2 regions of the Ruminococcus sporogenes genome follow, and region 1 is predicted to be linked to the other one. Evidence: predicted binding sites of a transcription regulator. Region 1 holds the regulator's gene; the other holds the start of a gene.
What was found. Region 1 encodes Rex, which represses fermentation and respiration genes when NADH is low (regulators of the CRP and FNR family bind a similar motif). Its sites were predicted from a motif close to ATTGTTAANNNNTTAACAAT; they were not measured.

Region 1 (6,330 bases):
CATCTTGAGCGCTTCGGAATTCCCGGAAAAACCCTTATCGGCTCCGACAGCCATACTCCCACCGGCGGCGGAATCGGTATGATTGCAATCGGCGCCGGCGGTCTTGACGTTGCGGTAGCAATGGGGGGCGGCGCTTATTATATAACATGTCCAAAGGTAGTAAAGGTTGAGCTTAAGGGAAAGCTCTCGCCTTGGGTTGCCGCAAAGGACGTTATACTTGAAGTTTTAAAAAGACTTTCCGTAAAGGGCGGAGTTGGCAAAGTAATCGAATACTGCGGAGAAGGCGTAAAAACTCTGTCGGTTCCGGAAAGAGCTACTATAACAAATATGGGCGCGGAGCTTGGCGCTACGACCTCCATATTCCCGTCCGATGAAATTACAAGAGAATTCCTGAAAGCGCAGCAGAGGGAAAACGTATGGACAGAGCTTTCAGCGGATCCCGACGCTGTATACGACGAGGAGCTTACCATAGATTTAGGCGAGCTTGAGCCGCTTGCCGCCTGCCCTCATTCTCCGGACAATGTAAAATCGGTAAGTGAAATAGGCAAAATCAAGATAGATCAGGTCTGTATCGGTTCCTGCACGAATTCATCACTTATGGATATGCTTAAGGTCGCTCATATACTTAAGGGAAGAACCGTTCATCCGGACGTATCGCTTTCTATAGCTCCCGGATCCAAGCAGGTTCTTAATATGCTTGCTGAAAACGGCGCGCTTTCCGTAATGATAGACGCGGGAGCAAGAATCCTTGAAAGCGCCTGCGGGCCTTGTATAGGTATGGGACAGTCGCCTAATTCCAAGGGCATTTCTCTGAGAACCTTCAACAGAAACTTCGAGGGACGGTCAGGCACCAAGGACGGTCAGATTTATCTGGTATCTCCGGAGGTTGCCGCTGCGTCGGCGGTTGCCGGAGTTTTCACGGATCCGAGAGAGCTCGGCGAAATGCCTGAGTTCAAACTGCCGGAGGTATTCAAAATCAACGACAACATGGTTGTTCCGCCCGTACCTGAATCGGAAATGAACAGCGTAGAAATTCTTAGAGGACCGAATATCAAGCCTTTCCCGGAAACCTCTCCTCTTGACGACAGCATATCCGCTCCGGTTTCTCTCAAGGTTGGAGATAACATAACCACCGACCATATAATGCCGGCGGGAGCAAAGATATTGCCGCTGAGGTCAAATATTCCGGCTATCTCCCAGCATTGCTTTACAATATGCGACGAAAAATTCCCGGCAAGAGCAAAGGAAATGGGTAAAAGCATTATTGTCGGCGGCTCAAACTACGGACAAGGCTCGTCGAGAGAACATGCGGCTCTGGCTCCCCTTTATCTCGGAATCAAGGCCGTATTGGTTAAATCCTTTGCAAGAATTCACAGAGCTAATCTTATTAACGCGGGTATTCTTCCTCTTACTTTTGTAAACGAGGCTGATTACGATTCTATATCGCAGAGCGACGAACTCGAACTTGCAAACGTAAGGGCGGAAATTGAAGCCGGAAAGAGCGAGCTTACAGTAAAAAACAAAACGACAGGCAAGGAAATCAAGGCGCTCTGCGAGCTCAGCGGACGCACAAAGGATATAATCCTTGCTGGAGGTCTGCTTGACTACACAAGAGAATCTATGAAATAATGGCAATCGATATATCAAAACGTCCGGACGGACCTATAAGGAATTTCACTATACCGCAGAAGCGGAAACCAGGGATAACGTCCGACCTTTTAAAGCTTATCGCGATCATCGCAATGACCGTTGATCATATTGCATGGGCGTTTGTTCCCTTCGGCAGCATTGCCGGACAGCTTATGCACGTTATAGGGCGGCTTACCGCCCCGATAATGTGTTTTATGGTTGCCGAAGGCTATTATAAAACGCGTAATGTAAAAAAATATGCTATAAGACTGGGCATATTCGCATTGATTTCTCATTTTCCGTATGTATTCTTTTCTTCCGGCAGATTCTATCTTATCCACCAGACAAGCGTGATGTTTCCCTTGCTTCTAGGACTTGCCGCCCTTGTCGTAAGGGACAGTCCCAAATATGAGCCGACCGTAAAAAACATGATTATTCTTGTTATATGCCTTATTTCTATGGTCGGCGACTGGGGAGCCGTCGCGGTAATCTGGATACTGATATTTTCCGCTTGCCGGTTTGACCGCAAAAGGCAGATGAAAAATTTCTGCGCGGTCAGCGCGCTATATATCCTGCTGGACTTTATCTACTGCGCCGCTATGGGACAATGGTATCACGACCTCTTTCAGCTTGGCGTATTTCTTGCGGTACCGCTGCTTATGAGCTATAACGGAGTAAGAAAAGGCGGAAAAGCTTATAAATGGCTTTTTTACGTTTACTATCCCGCGCACCTTGCGCTGCTTGCGGTTTTAAGATATATGTGATTAAGCGAGGTTAAAATATGGGTTTATTTAGTAAGATTTTTAAGTCCCCCGAAAAGGAGGATAAGAAACAGGATTTTTCATATATCGCTGAAATAGCGGCTCTTATAACCTCGGATAATGCTGAAGTTATGGAGAAAATAAACTATTGTATCAGCAATCCGGAAGAATATGAAGTACAATGGGCAACGAATGGCATTGATTACGGCAGCAAGGATTTCGGCTGGATTAATCTGATATCTGAGCTTGAAGAAAGCGGGTATCTGTTCAGCGTTGACTTTAAATGCGAGCTTGAAGATTTTCTCTATGCGCTTGAACAGATAAAAACCTACAGTCTTATCGATATCGACCTGTCGTCTCTTGATTTGGACGAAAACGGCGACGTAACGTCATGGGGCAGGAAAATCAACGCCGCTTTAAACGGGAAAGCTCTGATATGCACAGTTGATGTTGACAGCGACAGCTATGAGCTTATTATCGTTTCGGCTGATGTTTACAATATAATTTCGGACGCTGCAGAAAGCAACGGTCACAAAATAGACGAATTATAATTAACGGGAGGAAACCAATGGCAAAAATTCAGATGAAAACACCGCTGGTCGAAATGGACGGCGACGAAATGACAAGAATACTCTGGAAATGGATAAAGGAGATTCTTCTTGAGCCCTATATCGACCTAAACACAGAGTATTACGACCTCGGTCTCGAATACAGAGAAAAAACAAAGGACAGAGTTACCTTCGACAGCGCCGAGGCCACAAAAAAATACGGAGTAGCTGTAAAATGCGCAACGATCACTCCGAATGCAGCCAGAATGCCCGAATACAATCTTACAGAAATGTGGAAATCCCCTAACGGAACCATAAGGGCTATACTGGACGGCACCGTTTTCAGAACTCCTATTCTTGTCAAAGGAATTACGCCGTATATTCCGTCATGGACAAATCCTATAACAATCGCTCGTCACGCCTACGGAGACGTATATAAGAATACTGAAATGCAGGTCAGCGGCGGCGGTAAGGCGGAACTTGTCTACACCGACAAGGACGGAAACGAAACCAGACAGCTTATCCATGAATTCGACGGCGACGGAATAATCCAGGGTTTGCACAATATTGATAAAAGTATCGCAGGCTTTGCAAAATCATGCTTTAATTACGCCCTTGATACAAAGCAGGACGTATGGTTTGCAACCAAGGATACTATTTCAAAAAAATATGACCACAGATTCAAGGATATATTTCAGGAAATCTTTGACGCCGAATATAAGGAAAAATTCGAAGCAGCAGGAATTGAATATTTCTATACTCTCATAGACGACGCCGTTGCAAGAGTTATTCGTTCAAACGGCGGCTATATCTGGGCATGCAAAAACTATGACGGAGACGTTATGTCGGATATGGTTTCAACAGCTTTCGGAAGTCTCGCAATGATGACCTCCGTTCTTGTTTCACCTGACGGAGTTTATGAATACGAAGCGGCGCACGGAACAGTCCAGCGTCACTATTATAAATATCTCAAGGGCGAGGAAACGTCGACTAACTCGGTCGCTACTATTTTTGCATGGAGCGGCGCTTTAAGAAAAAGAGGCGAGCTTGACGGCAGCAGCGAACTTACTGAATTTGCGGATAATCTTGAAAGAGCAACCATACAAACGATTGAGGACGGCGTTATGACCGGCGATCTCTATATGCTTTCAAAGCTTGAAAATAAGAAAAAGGTAGATTCAAGAACGTTTTTGGAGGAAATCAACAGCAGACTTTCTCAGATGGTTTAATATATTTTAGGAAGGATCGGATTTCATGTCAAAACCCTTAATTTCAGCTCCGGTAATAAAGCGTCTGCCAAGGTATTACCGGTTTTTAGGCGAGCTTGAAAACCAAGGCTTTACAAGAATATCAAGCCGTGAGCTTTCTGAAAAAATGGGACTTACGGCGTCGCAGATAAGACAGGATCTAAACTGCTTCGGAGGCTTCGGTCAGCAGGGATACGGCTACAATGTAAAAGAACTGCATAAAGCCATCGGAGAAATACTCGGAATCAACGCCGGCAACAGGACAATACTTATAGGCGCAGGAAATCTTGGCAGAGCTATCGCCTCTCACATTGATTTTACTAAGCGGGGCTTCAGGCTTATAGGGATTTTTGACAGTAATCCTGAAAAAACCGGACAGATAATTTCCGGAATTAAAGTTTCCCACACAGACGTTATTGAAAAATTCTGCAAGGATAATAACCCTGTATGCGCAGTACTGTGTATTCCTAAATCCTCAGCACAGGAAATAGCAAACAGGCTGGTAACGCTGGGAATAAAGGGCTTCTGGAATTTCAGTCATTACGATCTTAAAATGGACCATAACGACAGTATAATTGTTGAAAACGTACATCTGGCCGACAGCCTTATGACGTTAGCTTACGGGCTTCACTCTAATTCCGATAGAGAAGAATAAAAAAATCAGGCTTTAAAAAGCCTGATTTTTTTATTTGATTATTATTTGTTAAGTTCTTTGTTTTTCTGACCGCTGCGGCATAAAGAAGAATTCGGACAGCAGCCGCAGTTGCAGCCGCATGAGGATTTACCGCCCGCCTTGTCTTTTCTGAGCTTTATTACAATAAGCGTCACAACAGCTGCAATTATAAGAAATACCACTATTGTTCCGATATTTGAAATCAGATAATCCATCATCGCTTTTATTCCGCCTTTCTCTCCGTCAGGAAGATCGCCCGCAGCTCTAAAAGAAATTTTACCGGCTTACGCTTTTACCCTGACTTTTGTTTTAAGCGCACTGCTTTCATTATACGGCCTTACAAGCATATAAACAATAAACGCAATCAGAATCAGCGCCGCGATAAGACCGATAACATTTACATTTCCTGTAAATACCGAGCCTACCTGATAAATTATAAGCGAAACCGCATATGCAAAAACGCACTGATAGCCTATTGCAAACAAGGTCCATTTCGCATTGTTCATTTCACGCTTGATAGCTCCCATTGCCGCAAAGCACGGCGCGCACAGAAGATTGAAAACAAGGAAAGAATATGCTGAAAGCCGTGTAAACGCAGCGGCGACCTCCGGCCATATCTCGTCTCCGTTTTCAGAAAGCTCCTCCCCTGCAAAGTGAAATAGTTGTCCGAACGTTGCAACAACGTTTTCCTTTGCAATAAGTCCGGTAACAGTCGCGACGGCGGATTTCCAGTCGCCCCAGCCAAGCGGAGCGAATATCCACGCAAACGCGTTTCCGATTTTTGCAAGGACAGAATTATCCAGATCGTCGACCATTCCAAAACCGTTTTCCCAGCCAAACGCCTGAAGAAACCAAAGAATAATTGACGACAAAAGAATTATGGTACCTGCTTTCTTTATAAACGACCAGCCTCTTTCCCACATTGAGCGCAGAACGTTGCCTACTGTAGGCAGATGATATGCCGGCAGCTCCATTACAAAGGGCGCCGGATCACCGGAAAACAATTTGGTTTTCTTGAGCATTATACCTGAAACTATAATGGCGCCGACTCCGATAAAATATGCGGAAGCTGAAACCCAGCCGGCATTATTGAAAAGCGCTCCGGCAATAAGACCTATTATCGGCAGCTTCGCGCCGCATGGAATAAACGTGGTAGTCATAATAGTCATTCTGCGGTCACGCTCGTTTTCTATAGTACGAGAAGCCATAACTCCGGGAACGCCGCAGCCCGTTCCTATAAGCATAGGTATAAAGGATTTTCCCGAAAGTCCGAATTTGCGGAATATCCTGTCCATAACGAACGCTATTCTCGCCATATATCCGCATGCCTCAAGAAAACCGAGGAATATAAACAGAACAAGCATCTGGGGAACAAATCCCAGCACAGCCCCTACTCCGGCAATTATACCGTCAACAATCAGTCCCTGTAACCACGCCGCACAGTTTATGCTTTCAAGTAGCTTGTTTGCGCC
Region 2 (6,330 bases), 110 kb from region 1:
ATATACCCTCTCGGCTTCTGCGGAGCGCCGAAAATCAATGAAGGAGGTCCTGTCGAATACCGGCTTGACAAGCTGCTTGACTGGATTCCTCATCTCAAAGAAATGAACGTTGACGCAGTTTATCTCGGCCCCGTCTTTGAATCGTCGGAACACGGCTACGACACCATAGATTATAAAAAAATAGACAGACGGCTCGGCGATAACGATTCTTTCAGAAGAATCTGCGAACAGCTTCACAATAACGGCATAAAAATAATACTTGACGGAGTTTTCAACCATGTAGGCAGAAGATATCCTCAGTTTGAAGACATTCGCCAGAACGGATCTTCTTCACAGTACTGCAGATGGTTCCAGAATCTGAATTTCGACGGAAAAAGTCCCTGCGGAGACGATTTTTGGTATGAAGGATGGAACGGTCATTATAACCTTGTAAAGCTCAATCTTAGAAATCCCGGCGTATGCGATCATCTCATAGACGCTGTAAACTACTGGATAGAGGAATTCAAAATAGACGGCATACGCTTTGACGCCGCCGACTGTATTGAGTTTGATTTCTTTAAAAGAATAAGAAGCTTCTGTAAAGGCAAAAACCCTGAATTCTGGCTTATGGGAGAAATCATTTTCGGAGATTATAAGCGCTGGGCTAATCCGGAAATGCTGGACAGCGTTACCAATTACGAATGCTACAAGGGAATTTACTCCTCTCATAATACTAAAAACTATTTCGAGATAGACTATTCTATAAACCGTCAGTCAGGCAGCAACGCTATTTACCCCGGGTTAAACCTATATAACTTTGTCGATAACCACGATGTAAACCGTATTGCAAGCACGCTGCAGAATCCTGAGCATATTTATAACGTATACACATTGCTATACTCCATGCCGGGCATTCCCTCTATATATTACGGAGGAGAATTCGGAATCAAAGGCATAAAGGAAAACAACTCCGACGATAACCTTAGACCATGCTTTGACCTTGACAATATACCGGATAAAAATATGCGGCTTTATGAGCACATTGTTAAGCTCGGAAGAATTTATAAAGCATTTCCAGCTCTGAGAACGGGAAAATATTTCACTATTCTTATAAAAAATCAGCAGATGCTATTTTTAAAGGAATTAAACGATCAACAGGTTTTTGTAGCGCTGAACCTTGAGGATCAGGAATACGAGCTTTCCTTCTCCACCAACAGAACCGCTCTGGTAGACGCATTGAGCGGCAGACAGGTAAGCGTTGAGAATGGCGCGGCCTCAGTTAAAATGCCGCCTTACTCCTCAATGATTATTGTAGAGGATAATATTCTTAATAAGGAACCAATAGCTTCTGCCGAGGATTCGTGCAAGGAAACAGAAATAGTAGTCGGAGGCAAATACCGCCATTACAAAGGAAACGAATATGAAATTGTCTGCGTGGCAAAGCAAAGCGAAACCCTTGAAGAGCTTGTTATCTACAAGTCTCTTGAAAACGGCGGGATATGGGCAAGACCGAAATCGCTGTTTACCGGAATTACAGAGGGACGTCCCAGATTCACAAGGATAGATTAAAAATAAAACGCGATAAAAAGCCGGCTGTCTTGGAAATGACAGCCGGCTTTCATCATTATTTATTCAATAAATTTCAGCGATATCGGATAAAGCTATATGATATTTTGAAAATCTGTCCTCATGATACGACAGGACTGACGAGCTGAATTCAGCAATGCTTTCGCCCGCGCGGCAGAAAGGAAATTTAATCGAATAGGTTTTGCTTCCGTTATCCTTTCCCTCGGCTACGAACAGCGTTCCCCCGAAAGTACAGCAGAACCGCTTTACAACAAAAAGGTCCGAATCCACCGAATCTTCTCCGTAAAGCCTATTGAATTCACTGAAAACCTTATGGACAGTTTTATCCTCGGGATTATCGGACGATACGGTTACAGATACAAAATCTCCCAGCCTTTCAGCGTCGAATCTTATATATCCCGCGCCCGGATTATGACGGCCAACAAGAACCGTAAGGGAAAGAAGACATGCTGTAAGTCTTTCAGGATCGGCTTTTATATAAAGCTCCGGCTGAATTTTTAAAAACACGTCAATCTGACCTTTTAGTATATTGCGGCATATTCCGGTAAAGCTCTCCAAAGCGGTAGTAAGATTGATTCTGCGGTATTCTATAGTATTGTCCGTATACCTGATAAGCTCCGTTGTGTTCAGAACAGATTTTAATAGCTTATAGCAATTGCCCATTGTAATATCCAGATATTTTTTACTATCCCGCATATTTTCCTCGTCGAAAACCTTCTGAAGCATATTCCCCGCAAAGGCTATTCCCGTTACCGCCTGTCTTACAGCGGCCGCCTGATTTGTCAGGAATTCTTTGACAACGTTGCATTTTATATACGAAAACATAACGTCGTCTCCGCTCATCTGCATAACGTATAAATTCCGCTCTTCATAATTTATTATTCTGCACATAAATTCAAGACCGTCAAATACAATAAAATATTCTCCGCTTTTAAGAGGCTTAACTTCCTTACTGAAAAGCTCTCCTACTGAAATACCGCTGAAAAAAACATCCGCGTCAGCTTTATTGCTCCATAAAATCTGAAATTCATAATTTAATATAAAAACATTTTCGGATGAATGTAAAAAAAGACTTTTTAAAATCTCAACTTCCTTGTTCATTCCATTTCTCCATTCTGTTTTACTGAAATTAATATTTATTAAGTCGGTTTTATATTATTTACAGATTATGTTATTATTTTGTCTAAAAATATTCTTTCTATTATTATACTACAAAATTGTGAATAAATTAAGTACAAAACTAATTTTTTTCTAAAAAATTGTTGAATAAATACAAGATATTTGTCTTATTTTGCAGTATTTTGGAGGTAACAACATTTAAACAAATAAAATAGGTTATTTTTTTGTCAAAGTACTTGAAATAAATTGAAAATTAGTGTACAATAATAATATAAAAAATTAGGAGGTAATTTTCCAATGTCAGTAAAAGTTGCTATTAATGGTTTTGGCCGTATCGGCCGTCTTGCTTTCAGACAGATGTTCGGCGCGGAAGGCTACGAAATCGTTGCCATCAACGACCTTACAGATCCTAAGATGCTTGCTCATCTTCTTAAGTACGATACCGCGCAGGGCGGTTACTGCGGCAGAATCGGCGAAGGACTTCACACAGTTGAAGCCGGCGAGGATTCAATCACGGTAGACGGCAAGACAATAAAGATTTACGCTAAGGCTAACGCCGCTGAACTTCCTTGGGGTGAAATCGGCGTAGACGTAGTTTTAGAGTGTACAGGCTTCTACTGCTCAAAGGCTAAGAGCCAGGCTCATATCGACGCAGGCGCTAAGAAGGTTGTTATTTCAGCTCCGGCAGGAAACGACCTTAAAACAATCGTTTACAGCGTAAATGAAAAGACTCTGACAGCAGAGGATAATATCATTTCAGCCGCTTCATGCACAACCAATTGTCTCGCTCCAATGGCTGACACTCTTAACAAATATGCTGAAATCCAGAGCGGAATCATGTCGACAATCCACGCTTATACCGGTGATCAGATGATTCTTGACGGTCCTCACAGAAAGGGCGACCTCAGAAGAGCAAGAGCCGGCGCAGCTAACATCGTTCCTAACTCAACCGGCGCAGCTAAGGCTATCGGTCTTGTAATACCGGAGCTCAACGGTAAGCTTATCGGCTCCGCACAGAGAGTTCCTGTTCCAACAGGCTCAACTACTATTCTTACAGCGGTTGTTAAGGGCAAGGACGTTACAGTTGACGGAATCAACGCAGCTATGAAGGCTGCTGCTTCCGAATCCTTCGGCTACAATGAAGATCCTATCGTTTCTTCAGACGTTATCGGCATGAAGTATGGTTCGCTATTTGACGCAACACAGACAATGGTATCAAAGATATCTGACGATCTTTACGAGGTTCAGGTTGTTTCATGGTATGACAACGAAAATTCATACACAAGCCAGATGGTTAGAACAATCAAGTATTTTGCTGAACTCGGCTAATAAATCATTTAAAACTTGATATTTTTTATCGCCTCTTAATAAAGGGGCGATTTGTTTTAAAGGAGAGAAATTATGGCTTTTGGATTTTTTAAAAAAAATAAAAAGAATGTCGAATATAATCCTATAATACCGAATGAAGATATAAATGATCCACCTGAAGATAAAAGTAAACGAATAGAAGAAATTTATTTAAAACAAGTTGAAGAAAAGAAGAAAAGCGACCCCTTAATTGGCATAAAACTATGCGGTAATGAAATATATCAATCTTTCGTTAATGCTCTAAGAGAACCTGATGGACGCCTGAATTGCAATGCGCTTTTGTTAAACTTAGGATGTTTTTCAGGATATGTATGTCAGGCAGCTGTATGGAAAAAATTTGTTATTGACGGAAATATACCATATCAGCAAGCATTCGTTATAATGAAAGCAAAATCAGGAAAAAACTATTATTTTGGAGATTACCTGAACTACTACGTGGGGGAAGGAAAATATTCTTTCTGGTCCCTTGTCGCTGGAATGTTTACAAAAATTTATCCCGATGTTCCTGTACCGGACGTTCTTAAAATGGTAGAAAAGGTAACGTCCCTTATAGGCTACGAGGAATATAAAATATGTGATTGCCTTGATCCTGATAGGGCTGTTGAACAATGCGCAGCAGCATGGAAAATAATTTATCCTATAATAAGCCGATATTGTGTTAATCCGGATGAATGGCCTACAGCCATGGGTATTGCCGCACAAAATGCAATGAATATTTCAAAAAGTATAATAAAACCGGATAATTGCTTCAATATTTTAATGGAAAGTTCAATTTATATGTCTAAAATGGACTATTCTAATATTTTAGTTTTTTAAATTATCATTATTTAGCAATATGTTTATAAGGGGTGTTAATTATGAAAATTACGTCAATTATTTTATCAGCGCTTTCAGCTATCTGTCTTATTTTTACTATTGGATGCAGTTCAGACAAAAATAGCCTTGAAACCGGAAACACTAATACCGAAATTACCGAATCTACAACTGATAAACAAAGCGGTCTCCCCAGCTATCCTTTTAAACAGTTAAAAAACAGTGACATTGAAAGGGCTTTTGTATATATTCTTCCTGAAGATGTATATGCCGAGTTAGACAACAATGAAATATCTGAGCTAATCAGTCTTTTAAACGAAAGCAAGACATATCTAAAAGATGATTCCTATGGAGAATATTACGGGCAGAGCATAACTTACACAATAATTAAAAAGGATAAAACAAAAATTGAAATAAAGCCTTTCAATCCGTTTTTGATTATTGACGGAAATGGGTTTATAACAGATTATAACAATTGTGAAGAACTTCAACAGCTTGGTAATAACATTGCCGGAATAAAATAGACGGAAGCTAACAAAAAGCCTGAGAAATAAATTTCTCAGGCTTTTTATGACCAGACCGATAAGCCGGGTTCTGTCGTGTGCGGCAATTTATCTAGACCTTAAGTTGCCTTAAGGCTCAAGCCGTCGTTACCTATGAATCCATCGAGCAAATGTTGACGCATAAGTACCAATAGACGTTGCATCGGATAGGGTTTACACGGCAATACACTCTCATGTATTCCGGTGAGCTCTTACCTCGCCTTTCCACCCTTACCCGTTATATACGGGCGGTTTATTTCTGCTGCACTTGCCCTAAAGTCGCCTTCGGCTGCCGTTAGCAGCTATCCCGCTCTGTGATGCCCGGACTTTCCTCGTAAACATATAACGTTTCCGCTGCCGCATAGTCTGCTCATGATAATATTTTATACTATTTTAATTTCTTTGTCAATAGCTGCCCTCTTATATATTTTCCCGTTTTATTTTTATTTTTTGAAACTCTTGCTTTATTAAGACAAAAATAGTATAATAATTAGTATCGGAAGAATTCTTTCTTCTGATAATAAAATATGGAGGTTTTAAACAATGGCGTTTAAAAGCGAATACTTACAGGGCGTATATGATAAGGTATGCCAGAGAAACAAGGGTGAAGAAGAATTTCTTCAGGCAGTAAAGGAAGTACTTGAAAGCTTCGAGCCTGTTGTAGAAAAAAGACCGGATATTGTAAAGGCCGGAATAATCGACAGACTTGTTGAACCGGAAAGGTTCATTCAGTTCAGAGTTCCGTGGGTTGACGACAACGGCAACGTTCAGGTAAACAGAGGTTTCAGAGTTCAGTTTAATTCTGCAATCGGTCCTTACAAGGGCGGTCTTAGGTTCCATCCAACAGTCTGCGCTTCAGTAATTAAGTTTTTGGGCTTCGAACAGATCTTCAAGAACAGTCTGACAGGTCTGCCGATCGGCG

Region 2: a site for Rex is predicted at 2,783-2,802, ahead of gap (type I glyceraldehyde-3-phosphate dehydrogenase). Genes of this name have one in related genera too.

The regions. Positions count from the first base shown of each region.
Region 1 covers NZ_BAAHOA010000001.1:96,869-103,198, reverse strand. Annotated here, with positions in the region: gene ACYQ0N_RS00535 (aconitate hydratase) at 1-1,629, shown strand, start outside; gene ACYQ0N_RS00530 (TraX family protein) at 1,629-2,393, shown strand; gene ACYQ0N_RS00525 (DUF6630 family protein) at 2,411-2,941, shown strand; gene ACYQ0N_RS00520 (NADP-dependent isocitrate dehydrogenase) at 2,959-4,167, shown strand; gene ACYQ0N_RS00515 (redox-sensing transcriptional repressor Rex) at 4,193-4,840, shown strand; gene ACYQ0N_RS00510 (FeoB-associated Cys-rich membrane protein) at 4,882-5,076, opposite strand; gene feoB (ferrous iron transport protein B) at 5,143-6,330, opposite strand, start outside.
Region 2 covers NZ_BAAHOA010000001.1:210,429-216,758, reverse strand. Annotated here, with positions in the region: gene ACYQ0N_RS01090 (DUF1653 domain-containing protein) at 1-1,548, shown strand, start outside; gene ACYQ0N_RS01085 (HAMP domain-containing histidine kinase) at 1,612-2,667, opposite strand; gene gap (type I glyceraldehyde-3-phosphate dehydrogenase) at 2,983-4,014, shown strand; gene ACYQ0N_RS01075 (hypothetical protein) at 4,087-4,869, shown strand; gene ACYQ0N_RS01070 (hypothetical protein) at 4,911-5,390, shown strand; RNA gene rnpB (RNase P RNA component class A) at 5,434-5,781, opposite strand; gene gdhA (NADP-specific glutamate dehydrogenase) at 5,952-6,330, shown strand, end outside.